Regions from separate parts of the Clostridium sp. HMP27 genome, predicted to be linked through region 2. Evidence: riboswitches for the same ligand, from Rfam matches in the RefSeq annotation. Region 2 holds a riboswitch; each other region holds the start of a gene.
What was found. Region 2 has a riboswitch for magnesium ahead of DP68_RS00730 (CBS domain-containing protein). Riboswitches for the same ligand answer to the same signal wherever they lie in the genome.
Positions count from the first base shown of each region.

Region 1 (5,418 bases), on a different contig from region 2:
AAGAAGTACTAAAAATTATTAATTAGCAAATAAACAGTTATAGGTAACCAATAGAGTTCTATTGGTTTATTTTTGCTTAAGCTAACAAAATTCATGCCCATATGGGAAATATTTACTCCTTAATATATGCAGCTGAAAATGTTAATATAAATTAGAACCTAATGATGTGGAAGAGATATAGAGGATAATGAAACATCAGAAGGGGGCTTTAATTATTAATATTCCATTAGTAACCCAACAGACGGGTAAAGGAGATATTATGGACGTAGATATTTTAAGACAGGAACTAAAAAACAATAATATAGATAATGCGATAAGAATTATTGAGGAGTTTGGTGAAAATAAGTTTTACGAATCATTACCATACTTAATAAAATGTTTTGAAGATACAAATAATCATAAATTAAGAAATACTATTGCTATAGCTTTAGCAGATATAGGTGATCAATCCGCACTTAAACCTATAATAAACGCTTTGAATGATCCCAAAACTATAGGCAAAAGAGGAACTTTGTTATATGCATTAGGATTTTTTGATTATTCGCCATATATTGAGCTGCTCACTAATCTTATAATCAGTGGCAATTTTGAGGAAAGCAGGCAATCATTAAGCTTACTAGAAGCTATTGATATAAATATTGAACATGAAGTAATTGATGAATGTACTAAAAAAATTAATAAAGATATTAAAAGACAAGAAGAAAAAATTGAGTTTCTTTTGGAAGCAATAGATATTTTAGAGTCGTTAAAGAAATAGGAGAAGCTATGGATAAAAACAGATAAATTTGCAAGCTATCTTTATGAGGGGATAGGAGAGCACAATTGATTAAAGGGAGCTTAACATTATGAAAGGGGTGTCTAAAAATAATTTTGTGATTATTTTAGACACCTTCTTATTTTTTCAAGTTAAATTGCAGGCAGCTCATAGTCAGGGTATAATTTTGAGTTAATATCCTCTCTTGTTATATTAAAATGGCTTCCTACAAAAGGAGTTTTGTCAGGTACATGATAGTCAATTTCTCTTTGGAAGTATTCAATAAGCTCTGTTATAACTTCCATATTCATATTTTTTGTTGTGCCCTTCAGCCCTGCGTATTCAATCAGCATAGCTTCTAATGGAGAAATTCCAGTTCTTTCGCCTATTCCTAGAAGGGAAGTGTTTATAGCAGATGCTCCATAAAGCCAAGCTGTGGTTGCGTTACTTACAGCTGCATAAAAATCATTATGGCCGTGCCATTCTATCATTTCTGATGGAACATTACAATAATATCTAAGACCATGAATAAGTCCCTGTACGCTTCTTGGAAGTGAAGCTTTATTATATGAGACACCAAGTCCTAAGGTGTCGCAAACTCTTATCTTTATAGGAATATCAGTTTCCTTTGAAAAACCCATTAATTTATCCACTAGTGGCAACACAAATCCATAAAAATCAGCCATAGTTATATCCTCTAAATGGCATCTAGGACGAATACCATGATTTAGTGCTTCTATGACTACAGATAGGTACATATCCATAGTTTCTTCCCTTGTTTTATTTAATTTTTTAAATATATGATAATCAGAGCAGGACATAAGGATTCCAGTTTCTTTAATGTCCATTTCCTTTACTAATTTAATATCATCTTTATCGGCTCTTATCCAGGATGTAACCTCTGGGAATTCATATCCTCTTTCAATGCAAGTTTGTGCAGACCTTCTATCTTTTTCTGTATATAAAAAGAATTCTGTCTGCTTAATTACTCCTGAGTTATTATCTAGGTCGTGAAGATAATCGAAAATTCGCACCATCTGTTCTGCAGTATATGGAGGCATTGATTGCTGCCCGTCTCTAAAGGTAGTATCCGTAATCCATATGTCTTCTGGTAAATCCATAGGCACTTGTGAGTTATTGAAACTTACCTTCGGAATTTTAAAATAAGGAAAGACATCCTTGTAGAGATTCCCCATAGATACATCTTGAGGGTAATAATTGTAATTGGATTTTACCATATCATTCATCATCTCAAAACCTCCTTATAGCCAAGGTGTTGGCTTATTATTTCAATTAGAATATTGAATGAATTTAGTTTCTATATTTCATATATATTCAGGGGTAGGCCTTTTGTTTACAGTTATTTTTTATATGGTAATTTTGTACTGGCGATACTAAAAACTCAATAGAATCAAGCTCTTTAACTGCTTGTTTTCTATATTTTAGCACTTTTATTTTACATTGACAAAGAGGTAATTTTCTGAAAAATTGCAATTTTAGCTAAATAATCATTCATGTAATTCGTTTACAATACGAAATAATATTGTTTATTATAAAAATTGGATTTTGTAACAAAATCCAATCTGATTATAATTTTTAAAACGTTGACATTGATATATAAAAAGAATATACTTTTATTAAAATTAAATAATCCTCGGTAGGTGAGGCTACTATAAGGATATGGGTTGCTGCCGTAAAAGAATGGAAACATTCTGCACTGGTCAACAGATTTTGCCGAACAAAGAAGGCTTGATCTAATGCAATTTCACTGCCTGGTAGAGCTAAAACTTGAACGAGAAAGTATTGTAGATAATACCTTCATCATATTCAAGTTGTGATGGAGGTTTTTTGTTTTAGGAGGTGGGAAGAATGGAAGATGGCGATAGTAGTATGGATGGAGAGATTAATAATGCATTTAGTTATGTAGAGTTTATCTTCTATTCTTCTTACTTAACGTAATTATTTGTACTAATATCTCTTCACCAGGAGATCATATTTTAAGAAATTCAAATTTAATATAAATACGACTAAAACTCCACGAGGTGAAGAAATATGTTTCAAGAAAAGCAAAGTGAATTGATAAATAGCTTATTACAGAATGATAAGAATAAAATATATGAAATTATTGATAATATGTATCCTATAGATATTGCACTGCTTTTAGAAGATTTTAGCGATGAAAGTTTGTTAAGATTTTACGAATTAATGCATAATGAGCTGATGGCTCAAATTATAGAGCAATCCAGCCATCAATTACAAGTTAGAATTATTAAACTGCTTGATTTTCAAGATATAATAGATTTATTTTCTTATATGTCCAATGACGATATTGCAGATATTTTAGGAAACCTTCCAATTAAAACTAGAAAAAGTTTGCTGAAAATGATGAAGAAAAATGATACTAAACAGCTCCAAGAACTGCTAGGATATGACGAAGATAGTGCTGGTGGTATTATGACAACTGAATATATTGCACTAAAAAGCGATTTAACCATAGAAGAAGCCTTGAAAAAAATTAGAGAAATTGGTCCTGAAACAGAAGTAATCGAAATTATATTTGTACTAGATAAAAACAAAAAGTTGATTGGAACAGCAGACTTACGAGATATATTATTGGCATCTGAAGATAAAAGATTAATTGATATTATGGAGGATAATGTAATTTATGTTACCCCTGAAGTTGACCAAGAAAAGGTATCTTTGCTTGTTTCCAAATATGATTTGAAGGCTATTCCAGTTATTAATCATAATAACTGTCTTTTAGGAATTATTACAGTAGATGATATAATTGATGTTATTGTTGAAGAACAAACAGAGGATATGTTAAGGTTAGGTGGTGTAAGTAAGGAAGAGAGAGCAAATAGTACACTTAAAACTTCTATTACAAAGAGGCTGCCTTGGCTATTTATAAACTTGGGAACCGCTTTCTTAGCATCATTTACCGTAGGTCTGTTCGAAGACGTTATAGCCCAGGTAGTAGCTTTAGCTGCGGCTATGCCTATTGTTGCTGGCATGGGAGGAAATGCAGGTACTCAAACCTTATCTGTTGCGATTAGAGGTATTGCCCTTGGAGAACTCAGCCTTAAAAAGAATTGGAAGTTGGTATTTAAAGAAGTTACTCTAGGGGTAATAAATGGTGCAGCTACGGGGATTTTAACAGGTATTATACTTTATATGAAGTATAATAACCCTTATCTTGGATTAATTATTTTTGCCGCCATGATTGGAAATCTAATGATAGCAGGATTTTTTGGATTTTTAATACCCTTACTGCTAAAGGTATTTAATATAGATCCAGCGCTAGCTTCAGCTATATTTTTAACAACGGCAACGGATGTTTTTGGATTTTTTATTTTTTTAGGATTATCAAAAATGTTCTTACCTCTTTTAATGTGAATATATATCATAATATAATTATTTTAAGATACTGTGCAACTAGAAATATAAATTTATAATCAATTTAAGATAATTGGGTGGGAGAATTTTTAAATATGATGATTATTATAAAAGGAATCATTATTGGAATGATTGTTGTATTTCCGATAGGACCTCTTGGAATTATAGCTCTACAGAGAACTATAAACCGAGGTTGGAAAGTCGGCTTTTTTTCGGGAGTAGGTGCAGCTGTATCTGATTTGATTTATTCTTCAGCTGCAATATTTGGAATTAGTTTTGTGGATGATTTTATAGTTAAACGTAAGCATCAAATTACCCAAATAACAGGTGTACTTTTTTTAATTGTTGGAATAAATATTTTTATTAATGCCATAAAGAGCAAAGAAATAGAAGAAGAAGAGAAAAGAGAAATAATACACCCAGCACTTTCAAATTTTCTACTAGGATTATCGAATCCAATGACTTTTTTAATTTTTCTAACCATATTTACTAAAATGGAAACAAAATTAGAAAATGGACAGCCGATACATAACCTCATACTTGTGATTTCTATATTTATTGGTTCGATACTCTTTTGGCTTATAACTTCTAAATTTGTTAATAACTCTAAAAGAAATTTTAAGATTGAAACGTTTTATATGATAAATAAGGTTATTGGTGTTATAATATCTGTGCTTGGAATGTATGGTATATTAAAAGGGATATTAAGGTTATAATTATTAGAAAACATCGGACAAGTTTCTGGTGTTTTTTATTTTATGTATTGTATGTTGGTTCCGAATTAGAATTTTTATGAATAATCTCATCTTGGATTTATTTTACAATTTTTCAATTGACTAATTATATATTGGAGTGTAAAATTACACTATGGGTGTATAATTACTACTGAGAATTAATTAAATATATAGTTGTTTATTAATTTAAATGGGGGATATGTTTTGAAAATAAAGGATTTTATAAGTTTAAGTGTCTTTGGAATGAAAACCATATTGTTTAAAATGAGAAAACCAATCTTGGGAACTATAATACTTACAGATTATTGTAATTTAAGCTGCAAGCACTGTGCGGTTAATAATATAAATAAGATTATGTATCCATATGAAGATATAGTAGAGGAAATGAACAAGCTTTATGATGAAGGCATAAGGATACTTTTTTTCTGTGGTGGTGAAACTTTAACTTGGAAGGATGTCAATAAGACAATACGAGATCTTATTAAAGAAGCGAAGAAAATTGGCTTTTTAATAGTTAATATTGTGACCAATGGT
Region 1 covers NZ_JMFY01000056.1:3,394-8,811, forward strand. The annotation lists gene DP68_RS17820 (hypothetical protein) at 1-26, shown strand, start outside; gene DP68_RS17825 (HEAT repeat domain-containing protein) at 188-757, shown strand; partial or broken gene DP68_RS17830 (2-isopropylmalate synthase) at 943-2,004, opposite strand; M-box (ykoK) riboswitch at 2,401-2,562, shown strand; gene mgtE (magnesium transporter) at 2,807-4,150, shown strand; gene DP68_RS17840 (LysE family transporter) at 4,246-4,866, shown strand; gene DP68_RS17845 (radical SAM protein) at 5,089-5,418, shown strand, end outside.
Region 1: linked by a shared signal. The riboswitch ahead of mgtE (magnesium transporter) and the one ahead of DP68_RS00730 (CBS domain-containing protein) in region 2 are both predicted to bind magnesium.

Region 2 (5,418 bases):
TATTCTATAGTCCCTTATAGAATAAGTATGGACTATGATTTATCTAAAGCTTTTGATGATATAGACGAGAGTTTTAGTTACATATTGGTTGCTGGAGGAGATGGAACCTTAGATAATGTAGTGAATCATATGAGGAACTTGAATATAAATAAACCTATTGGTATACTTCCCGTGGGAACTGCAAATGATTTTGCTAAGTATTTAGGCATACCTCAAGATGTAGAAGAAGCTTGCATTCAAATTTTAAATAGTAAACCTAAGGGTGTAGATTTAGGGAAAGTTAATGATAAGTATTTTTTGAATGTAGCAAGTACGGGTTTATTTACAGATATATCTCAAAAAACAGATGTGAATTTAAAAAATAGCTTAGGTAAGCTCGCTTACTATGTAAAAGGGATAGAACAAATACCTAATTTTAGAAAGCTAAGGGTTAAAGTAACCTCGGAAGAAATAACTTATGATGGTGATATGTATTTAATGTTAGTGTTCAATGGACAAACAGCTGGAAATTTAAAATTAGCATATAAAGCTCAGACGGACGATGGCCTATTAGATGTTATTATAATTAAGGCAGCAACTATTAGAGATATGATACCTCTGTTTATAAAAATGATAAGAGGGGATCACTTAGAAGATACTACAAGTATATTGTATTTTAAGACAGGTAATTTACAGGTAGAAACAGAAGAAAATATTGTTACAGATATAGATGGAGAAAGAGGGCCAGATTTTCCTCTTACAATTGAATGTATAAAAGAAGGCATTCAAATGCTTGGCATTGATATAAATCAAGAAAAACATAGCTTAAAAAGACCTGGACTTATAAGGGCAAGATTAAAATAATAAAATGGATACAGAATAAAAATTCTGCATCCATTTATTTTTAGCGTTTTTTTGATTTCTTATTTTTGCTATTCTGTTTATTTGATGAGTTTTTAGGCTCTTTATCTCCAATAAGGCAATGAGCGCCTTTTCCAATAAGGTCTTCACGATTGCATGCTATAAGGGCATCTTTAACTGTATTATAATTTTTAGGTATTTTAAATTGAAGCAAAGCCCTTTGCATATTTTTTTCCTTTTGAGTTTTAGGCGTATATACTTTTTCTCCTGTGAGGGGATTTATTCCAGTATAATATATAGTAGTTGAGAGACTGCCAGGGGTAGGGTAAAAATCCTGCACTTGCTCAGGAATGTATCCCATTTGCTTTATATATTGTGAAAGTTCAACTGCTGCATTTAAGTCACTACCAGGATGGCTAGACATCAGGTAAGGGACCAAATATTGTTTTTTATCTAAATTTTTATTTATAGATTTATATTTATTTATAAACTTTTCGTATACATCATTATTAGGTTTTCCCATATATTTTAATACTTTGTTACTTATATGTTCAGGAGCAACCTTTAGCTGCCCGCTTACATGATGTTTACATAAGTCTTTAAAAAAATCATCCTTTTTATCAAGCATTAAATAATCAAATCTAATACCTGAACGAATGAACACCTTTTTAACATTGGGTAGAGATCTTACTCTTCTTAAAAGACCTAGATATTCACTATGATCTACAATTAAATTTTTGCACGGAGTTGGAAACATACATTGTCTATCTTTACAAGTACCTTTAGTTTCTTGAATTTTGCAAGCTCTGTGTCTAAAATTAGCTGTAGGGCCACCTATATCATGAATATAACCTTTAAAGTCAGGAAGAGTAGTTAAAAGTGTTGCTTCATCTACTATAGAGTCTTGGCTTCTGTTTTGAATAACCCTTCCTTGATGAAAGGTTAAAGCACAAAATGAGCAAGAACCAAAGCATCCTCTATGACTTGTAATGGAAAACTTAACTTCTGTTATGGCAGGAATTCCACCATCTTTTTCATACATTGGATGATAGGTTCTGGTAAATGGAAGGTTATAAACCTCATCCATTTCCCTTTCTGTCAAAGGAACTTGCGGTGGATTTTGAACTATATATTGATCGCCGTGTTTTTGTACTACAGTTTTTCCTCGAATGGCATCTTGTTCATAGTACGAAAGCTTAAAGCTCTCGGCATAGGATTTTTTATCTTCTACGCACTCTTCAAATGAAGGGATTTCCACAAAGTCATTTAAATAACTTATATCTTTTGTAGAATATACAGTACCTAAAACATTATTTATTTTAGATATATCCATTCCGTATTTTAAAAGATCTGCAACTTGAATAATGATTTTTTCTCCCATGCCGTATATTAATAAATCAGCTTTAGAATCTAATAAAATGCTTCTTCGTATTTTATCATCCCAATAATCATAATGTGCAAATCTTCTAAGGCTACCTTCGATTCCTCCTATTATAATAGGAACATCCTTGTATGCTTCACGAGCACGATTGGAGTATACTATTACAGCCCTGTCTGGCCTATAGCCTGATTTGCCGCCTGGAGAATATAAATCATCATGGCGTCTTTTTTTAGAAACAGTATAATGATTAACCATGGAATCGATATTCCCTGAATTTATTAAAAAGGCATATTTAGGTTTTCCTAAAGCTTTAAAACTCTCAGCGCTTTTCCAGTCAGGTTGAGCGATTATGCCTACCGTATATCCCTGGCTTTCTAAGACTCTACTTATTATAGCAGAGCCAAAGGATGGGTGGTCAACATAAGCGTCGCCTGTTATAAGTACAAAGTCAAGCTGACTTATGCCTCGTTGTTTTAAATCCTGTTTATTTACAGGTAAAAAATTTTTATTTAAATTCATATTTATAATAAACTCCTATTCTAATTTTATAGTTTATTGTGTACATATTATAAAGCCTTCTAATTATACTATTATAATCTATTTTGTTAGGTAGTAAACATATTTTAAGAAATATCTAGAAATTTACAAGGGGTAAGAATTCTAATGAATTATTTGTAAAAAAGTATATTTTCTTAATAAATTGAGTACATAATTCATAGGAAACAGTAAATAATAGATAAAAACTGTAGATTTTTTAATCCAAATGTATGTGAAGCTATTTATTAAGGAGATTTAAAGAAATATCAAATTTTATGGTTGCAAATTCTTTATTTAGTAATATAATAATAGTATAATAAAATTTAAAATTTAAGGTTAGGTGAGGCTCCTATATAGAGATACGCTGCTGCCCGGAAACATCGAGAGATGCCAATGGGTCAACAAGTACTACCGAATTAAGGTTTTATTTAACGTAGCTGGACTTTGTCCTCATGCTATATAGTGCTAAAACTCAACGAAAATTATTTTTGTTTGTTTTAGGGAGCCTTTGCGCTCTTTTTGTTTTTTGATTAAGTAATCAGGTGGTGAATTTAAATGGAAAGTGGCCCTCGTAGTGGTCGGACAAACTTAAAAGAATTTAATATGTGCTATGCAGAGGCGTGCTTCTATATTATAAGGTGATTTAAGAAGGGCTCTTTATACTAATACGGTATTCCTCTGCATAGGAAGGAGGAATATTATGAAAAGGGTAGAAAGTTTCTTCTTGAGTAAAATTCTCTATAGAAAAGTATATGATGAATTTGGAGATAACATTGGGAAGCTATGGGACATTTATGTTACCACAGAAGATGGTATGCCAAGGGCAATCGGCTATAAAATTAAAAAGGATGGGGAGATCTTCAATTATGAGTTTAAATTAATTCAGTTTATTGAAGATGATCATGGCAAAATGATAACCAAAGTAAAGGGTGCCAGAGAAATAATTCCTAGAGCATACTCGTATCTCTTATCTAGGCATCTTTTAGATAAGCAGATAGTAGATATAAATGGGAAAAAGGTAGTAAGAGTTAATGACCTTAGAATGGCAGAAATTGCAGGTGAATATAGGGTAATTGCAGTAGACACAGGAATACTTGCGCTAGCTAGAAGGCTTAATATGGAGGTAATTGCAAAAAAAGCATATAATTTTTTTCATAGGAGGCCCGGAGATAGTATTATTATGTGGGATAATGTGGAGTCCCTAGAGATGATAAATAATAACCTTAAGCTATCAGTACCATATAAAAAACTATCAAAGCTTCATCCTGCAGATTTAGCAGATATCTTAGAAGAAATGGACACAAAGTATAGAAGCTTGGTTTTTGAAAGTTTTGATGAAGGCTTAGCTGCAAATATATTAGAAGAAATTGAACCAGAGATTCAGGCTAATATCTTAGAAAATTTGAGTCAAACAAAAAGAGCTGAGGTACTAGATAGTATGCCAAATGATGAAATTGCAGATCTTTTAGATGAGGTAGATGAAGAAACAGCAGAAAAGATACTTTTGACATTAGAAAAGGAAGATGCAGATGAAGTCAGGGAACTCATGACCTATGAAGATGAAACTGCAGGAAGTATAATGAATAAGGATTTCATAGCGTTTAACATAGATATTACTGTTCAGGAAACTATAGAAATTTTAAGGGAAATGAAGCCGGATCATGAAGTTATGCATTATATATATATTATAGATAAAGATGAAAAGTTAAAAGGAGCAGTTTCCTTAACAGATTTAATACTTTCCCCCCTTGATGGGAAACTTACGGATATAATGGTTAATGACTTTGCTAAAATAAAGGATAGTGAAAGTATTAATGAAGCAGTTGAATTGTCTATAAAATATGACTTGCTTGCATTACCTGTAGTAGATGAGGAAGAAAAACTTTGTGGAATTATAATAATAAGCGATATAATAGAAGATATATTTGCTCCTACTTGGAGAAAGAAGTTTAAAAAAGCAGGCTAAATTAAGCCTGCTTTTTTCTATTTAATGAGTATTTTTTTTGGAAATATGCAGAAAATATATTTATATACACAATTTTTAAGGAGGACGCAGTAATGAGGAAGTGCTTAAGCTTCAGAAAAATTGTACTTTATATGATGGTAGGACTTATAGCATATTTCAGTATATACATCTATTTCACACCTTATAATAAGGCATTAGATGTAATTACATATTATTATGGTTCAAAAGGAGATAGAGTTTCCCAAATTCAACAAAAGTTAAAAAATTGGCAGTATTATGATGGTACAGTAGATGGAATATATGGATATGGAACCTATACTGCGGTTAAGAAGTTTCAAGAAAAGAATGGGCTTAAGGTTGATGGAGTGGTAGGTGATGCTACTTTAAAGGCTCTAGGTATATATATAACTTCACAAAGTAACACATCATCACAGGGCAGCAATGGAAATGATCCAAAACCACCAACAAATACTACCAATAATCAAGATGTGCAGCTTTTAGCAAGACTTATAAATGGAGAAGCAAGAGGAGAACCTTATGAAGGGCAAGTAGCTGTAGGAGCGGTAGTTTTAAATAGAACAAGGGATTCGAGATTCCCATCAACCATAGCGGGGGTTATTTATCAACCGGGAGCATTTACAGCTATAGTTGATGGCCAAATAAATGCACAAATGCAGCAAAGTTCAATAAATGC
Region 2 covers NZ_JMFY01000001.1:147,918-153,335, forward strand. The annotation lists gene DP68_RS00720 (YegS/Rv2252/BmrU family lipid kinase) at 1-843, shown strand, start outside; gene DP68_RS00725 (YgiQ family radical SAM protein) at 884-2,740, opposite strand; M-box (ykoK) riboswitch at 3,084-3,249, shown strand; gene DP68_RS00730 (CBS domain-containing protein) at 3,459-4,724, shown strand; gene sleB (spore cortex-lytic enzyme) at 4,817-5,418, shown strand, end outside.

Region 3 (5,418 bases), on a different contig from region 2:
AAAGGTGAAGATAGGTTCCAGGTAGTTTACAAACAGGGAAAACTCTCGGGCTATAAGATAATCGTTGATAAGAAAACAGGAGTAAACTATTTGTTTACCTACGATGGATATGCCGGTGGACTTACTGTCCTTTTAGATAGAGAAGGAAACCCTGTAATTTCTCCTGCAGAAAAATAATAAGTATTTCTTCAGTGTTTAAGGAGTGATTTTATGTCTCAAGAAGCTTTAACTAATCAAACTATAGAACAACATTCTATTTTAAAATCAATATTTTTGCACCTATTCCCAGGATTACTTTCACTTACTTTTTACTGCCTTACTGCCCCTATTGCAGTGGCATATGGATTTCCATCTATGTTTGCTTTTATACTTTCTATGATTTGTACAGCCCTTCCCTTTGAACTTGGATACTTACTTTATCAGGGGGAACAGATTAATGGAGAAATGTCCTTAAAAGAATTGTTTGACTTTAAGAGAAAATTATCTTTGGATGAATATCTTTTATTGATACCTGCTCTAGTAATTTGGGGAGCTGTATGTCTTGGTTTTATAGGACTTGTAATAGATCCAATAATTATAAATAAAATTTTTTCTTTTTTACCCGAATGGTTTAATGTAAATGACATTATATACAATGCGCCAAAATACTCTACCACTACTTTAATAGTTACATTTATACTTTGCTTTATTGTGTTAGGAATCATTGCACCCTTGATAGAAGAATTATATTTTAGAGGATACCTGCTTCCTAGAATTTCAGAGTATGAATCTGTTTCACCTATTATAAATGCCATATTATTTTGTATATATCATTTTCATGCTCCATGGCAACTTTTTAGTAATTTACTTTTTTATTGGCCATTTGCACATTTAGTTTGGAAAAGAAATGACTTAAGGCTTTCACTTTATATCCGTGTAATACTTGGGATTGGACTAGCACTTAGCTTAATTCCACTTATTTGGGTGGAATAATAGATTCAAATAATTAGAATAAAAAGAGCCTACTATGATATAGGAGGCTCTTAAAAAATATATAACTTTATGCATATTAGACAATTCTAATATTAGTTTATAACGTCCTATCTAAATTTACCTCCATAATATTATTAACTTCTCTAATACCGGATATATAAATAGTACCGTAGATAAAGTAATAATAAATATTACTGTTATATATACTATTATATTTTGAAGCTTATTATTTGTATATTCCTTCATAATCTCATTATTATTTACTAACAATATCATGAATATAAGAATTACTGGACACAACATACCTGCAATTTGTTGAGTAACGAGCATGATGCCTACAAGAGACAATCTAGGTATTAGTACTAAAGAAGAGCTAAATATAATCATGAACGTAAATATACCGTAAAAAGCCCTTGCTTCTCTAAAAGAATTATCTAATCCGCTTTCAAGTCCAAATGCTTCACAAATAGCATAGGTAGTTGATAATGGAATTACCATTGTAGCTAATACTGAAGCACCAAATAATCCAAGGGCAAAAAGTATTGTAGCATAATTACCCGCAATAGGTTTTAGAGCCATAGCAGCTTGCTCTGCACTATCTATTTTAATACCAGCCTTATATAGAGTTACCGCTGTACAAACAATTATGAAAAATGACACTAAGTCTCCCCAAAGAGCACCTAAATATACGTCTAATTTTTCGTACTTATATTCCTTTATGCTAATGCCCTTATCTGCCACTGAGGATTGAAGGAAGAATTGCATATATGGTGTTATTGTTGTTCCTATCATTCCTATAAATGTTAAAATGTAATCTTTACTAAAATCTATTGTAGGTGTCCCTGTTGCTTTCATAACCTCTCTCCAGTTCGGATGAGCCCTTATACATGTTATAATATAAGTAAAAAATATAAATGTAAATGCTAAAAAAACCTTTTCTGTTTTCTTATAGGAACCTTTTGTTATGAGTAACCATACTAAAACTGCCATAATAGGCACAGTAATGTATTTGCTGATGCCAAATAGCTCTATACTTGCAGCAATTCCAGCAAAATCTCCAACGCATACTCCAAAGTTAGCTATAAATAATACACTCATTGCGAATAATGACCATCGCACACCATAATTTTCTCTTATTAAATCTGATAGTCCCTTTCCCGTAACTACAGCCATTCTAGCGTTCATTTCTTGAATTACAGCTAAGCTAAAGGTTATTAGTAAAAGTCCCCATAGCATTTTATAGCCGTAGGAAGCACCTACAGTTGCATAAGTGGCTATGCCACCTGCATCATTACCAGCATTAACAGTTATAAGTCCTGGTCCTATAATACTTAGTATAAATAAAAGTTTATTCTTTTTCTTCATAAAATTGCCCTCCCTATTTTGTGAGAGAACATTCTTTTACTTCCACTAATGGAGGCAGAACTTCTCTGCACTTATTAATTTTTAATAGTTGTATTCTACTTGTCCATAAATAACTAGGGTCTGTCTCCATTAATTTCACCTCCTGATAAAAAATAAAAAGAGCCTCAAAAAAGGCTCTATAAAACAACAACTAGAAAACTATATCCTTCGTTGAGCTTTAGCACTATACAGCTTTGGAATAGTTCCAGCTACATTAAGTAAAACCTTAATTCGGCAGTACCTGTTGACCCATTGGCATCTTTCGATATTTTTGGGCAGTAGCATATATCTAATATAGGAGCCTCACCTAACAATATACTATTAAGTTAAAAGATTAATTTATACCTTATTTAAAATAATTCTTTTTATAGCACTTGTCAATATTATTTAATCAATATTTCCTACTGTACTTTCTGTAGGATTTATTTTTTGAACTAAAAAACTAACTTCTACACTCTTTATATTATGAGATGATATTCCTTTATGTGCATCATTAAAATGGCTATTAGATACCTTTGCCTCTGTGTTTATGTATATCTTATAATTTTTTTACAAATAGTTATCAATTTATTGATTCTGGTATAATATATAAAAATTTTTATTGAACTACCTTAAATTGTAATTTTTCTAACAATACTTCTACATCTCCCTTAAACGTAAAGCACATCAACTTATCTTCTTTTTCAAAAATAATAAAAAATGACTTAGGTCCTTCTTCTTTGGGAAGTACTATAATTGCTTGGTCTACTATATTATTTATCCATTCATTTTGTAATACTAACGGTGATTCTAAAGAAACTTTAATTGCATATCCTTCTTTTGGTATGGGATTAAGCTTTGCATATATTCCATCTATTCCTTGAAGATAGCTTATTACCAAATTTTCAATTTCACTATTAGAATGAACTGTTTTTATCAGTTGATCTTTTTTTATATCATAAATTTCTATATTGTTATAATCCTTTGCATAAATACTTGCCGGAAATATAAATAAAATAGCTAAAATTGCTATGATTTTTTTAATTACCTTCATCCCAATCACCTCAAGATTAGTGTACCCTAAAATTAATTAAAAAATATTGTTCTCATAGCTTCTAGTAAATTTTTTTAATCAAAGTGCCACCCACATGACAAGTGGCAAGTTGATTAAACTTGCCACTTGTCATGTGGGTGGCACTCTCCTATTTAGCGTACTTAATTCCGCTCCAGTAAATATTATCTGCAACTTCTGCAATTTCTGGTAATTTTACATCTTTAAGAGCCCATTTCTTAAACTCTTCATAACCTGTTCTATCTACGATGTAACCTATATGCTCTTTTCCTTCTGGAGCATCTTTATCTATATATTCATTAATATAATCATAAGTATTTAATATTATTTTTATTATGCTTTCTTCATCTACCCATTTTATAAAATCCTCTGCAAGACGTGGATTTTTCTTTCCTGTTCTACCCATGATAGCAAGCTTGTAATATTTTTCATCACTTCTTGTCCAAGCATTATTTGGGCATTTTACTACGCATTCGCCGCAGCCCAAACACTTTTCGTGATCTCTTTCTACCTTAAAGTTTTCAAGTTTTAAAGCTCCTGTTACTCTCTTTTTGCAATTAGTTACGCAACGACCGCAGGATATACATCTGTGAGCATCATACTGAGGCATTGTCATACCCATTATTCCAAAGTCCTGCATTCTTGCTTTTATACAATCATTCGGACATCCTGTTAATGCAATTTTAACATGATAATCATTTGGGAATATTGCCTTTTCTATTTTTGCTGCAAACTTTGAAGTATCATAATTTGCAAAAGGACATACCTTGTTTCCTACGCAAGCTGATACATTTCTAGTACCTGCAGCTGAATATCCCTTTTCTTTATCATTTTGATTTATCTGAAGTTCATCTATTACAGGTTGAATTAATTTATTTACCTCGTCCATCTTATCAAAATCAATTCCTGGTATTTCAAAACCCTGTCTAATAGTCACATGTACATTTCCATTTCCGTACTTTTCAGCTATTTCATATATTACAGGTAAAACCTTTGAAGGAAGATGTCCCCCTGGTACTCTCACTCTTAAAGCTGTCTTATTTCTTTCTTTAGTTACTCTAAAGGCGTTTTTCTTTAAAGCTTTAGTATTTATATCCATAGTTAATCTCCCTCCTAATCTATAAGCTTTTTACCTTCTGTATAATTAAATACAGGGCCATCTAAACAAATATATGTTTCTCCAATTTTACAATGTCCGCATTTTCCAAGTCCACAGCACATCTTTCTTTCCTGAGAAATCCAGATATTCTTTTCTTCTGTTCCAAGTTTTAAAACCTCTGCCACTGCAAACTTCATCATTACAGGTGGTCCTACAACTATAAACTGAGCATTTTCTTTATCTTTTAAATTTAAAAGTGGTATATATTTTGTAACAAGTCCAACGTTACCTTTATATCCTTCTTCTGCAGAGTCCACAGTAATTGTTACATCTATGTTACTTTTCCATGCTTCTATGTCATCTTTAAATAGCACGCTATCTACATTTTTAAATCCTGCTATTAAGCTAAAGTTTCCACATTCTTCTCTGTTTTTGTGAAAATAATCTATAACTCCCTTAACAGGTGCAAGTGCTGTTCCACCTACAACTATAACTAAATCCTTATTTTTATAGTTTTCTACATCAAATCCATTTCCATAAGGTCCTCTCATAAAGAAGCTTTGGCCTATTTCATACTTGTGTACTTCATCTGTAACTACTCCGACCCTTCTTATAGTTAATTCTACAAAGCCGTCGCCTATTCCACAAACAGATATTGGAGCTTCACCGTACTTTGGAATTGAAACCTCAAAGAACTGACCAGGCTTTACCTTAGCTTCTCCCTTGTACTCCATTCTAAATGTATATTCTATGTCAGTATGTTTCTTTATATCTAATATTTCAGATTTAAAAGGAATGTATGGATTATTCATTAGCCTTTCCTCCTTCTAGAACATCACTTAATTTATTTACGCAATTTGAGAATGATATATATTGTGGGCATGCGTCATCA
Region 3 covers NZ_JMFY01000015.1:4,518-9,935, reverse strand. The annotation lists gene DP68_RS07280 (DUF6440 family protein) at 1-177, shown strand, start outside; gene DP68_RS07275 (CPBP family intramembrane glutamic endopeptidase) at 211-972, shown strand; gene DP68_RS07270 (Nramp family divalent metal transporter) at 1,090-2,337, opposite strand; M-box (ykoK) riboswitch at 2,533-2,698, opposite strand; gene DP68_RS07265 (hypothetical protein) at 2,975-3,409, opposite strand; gene asrC (sulfite reductase subunit C) at 3,558-4,526, opposite strand; gene asrB (anaerobic sulfite reductase subunit AsrB) at 4,541-5,338, opposite strand; gene asrA (anaerobic sulfite reductase subunit AsrA) at 5,331-5,418, opposite strand, start outside.
Region 3: linked by a shared signal. The riboswitch ahead of DP68_RS07270 (Nramp family divalent metal transporter) and the one ahead of DP68_RS00730 (CBS domain-containing protein) in region 2 are both predicted to bind magnesium.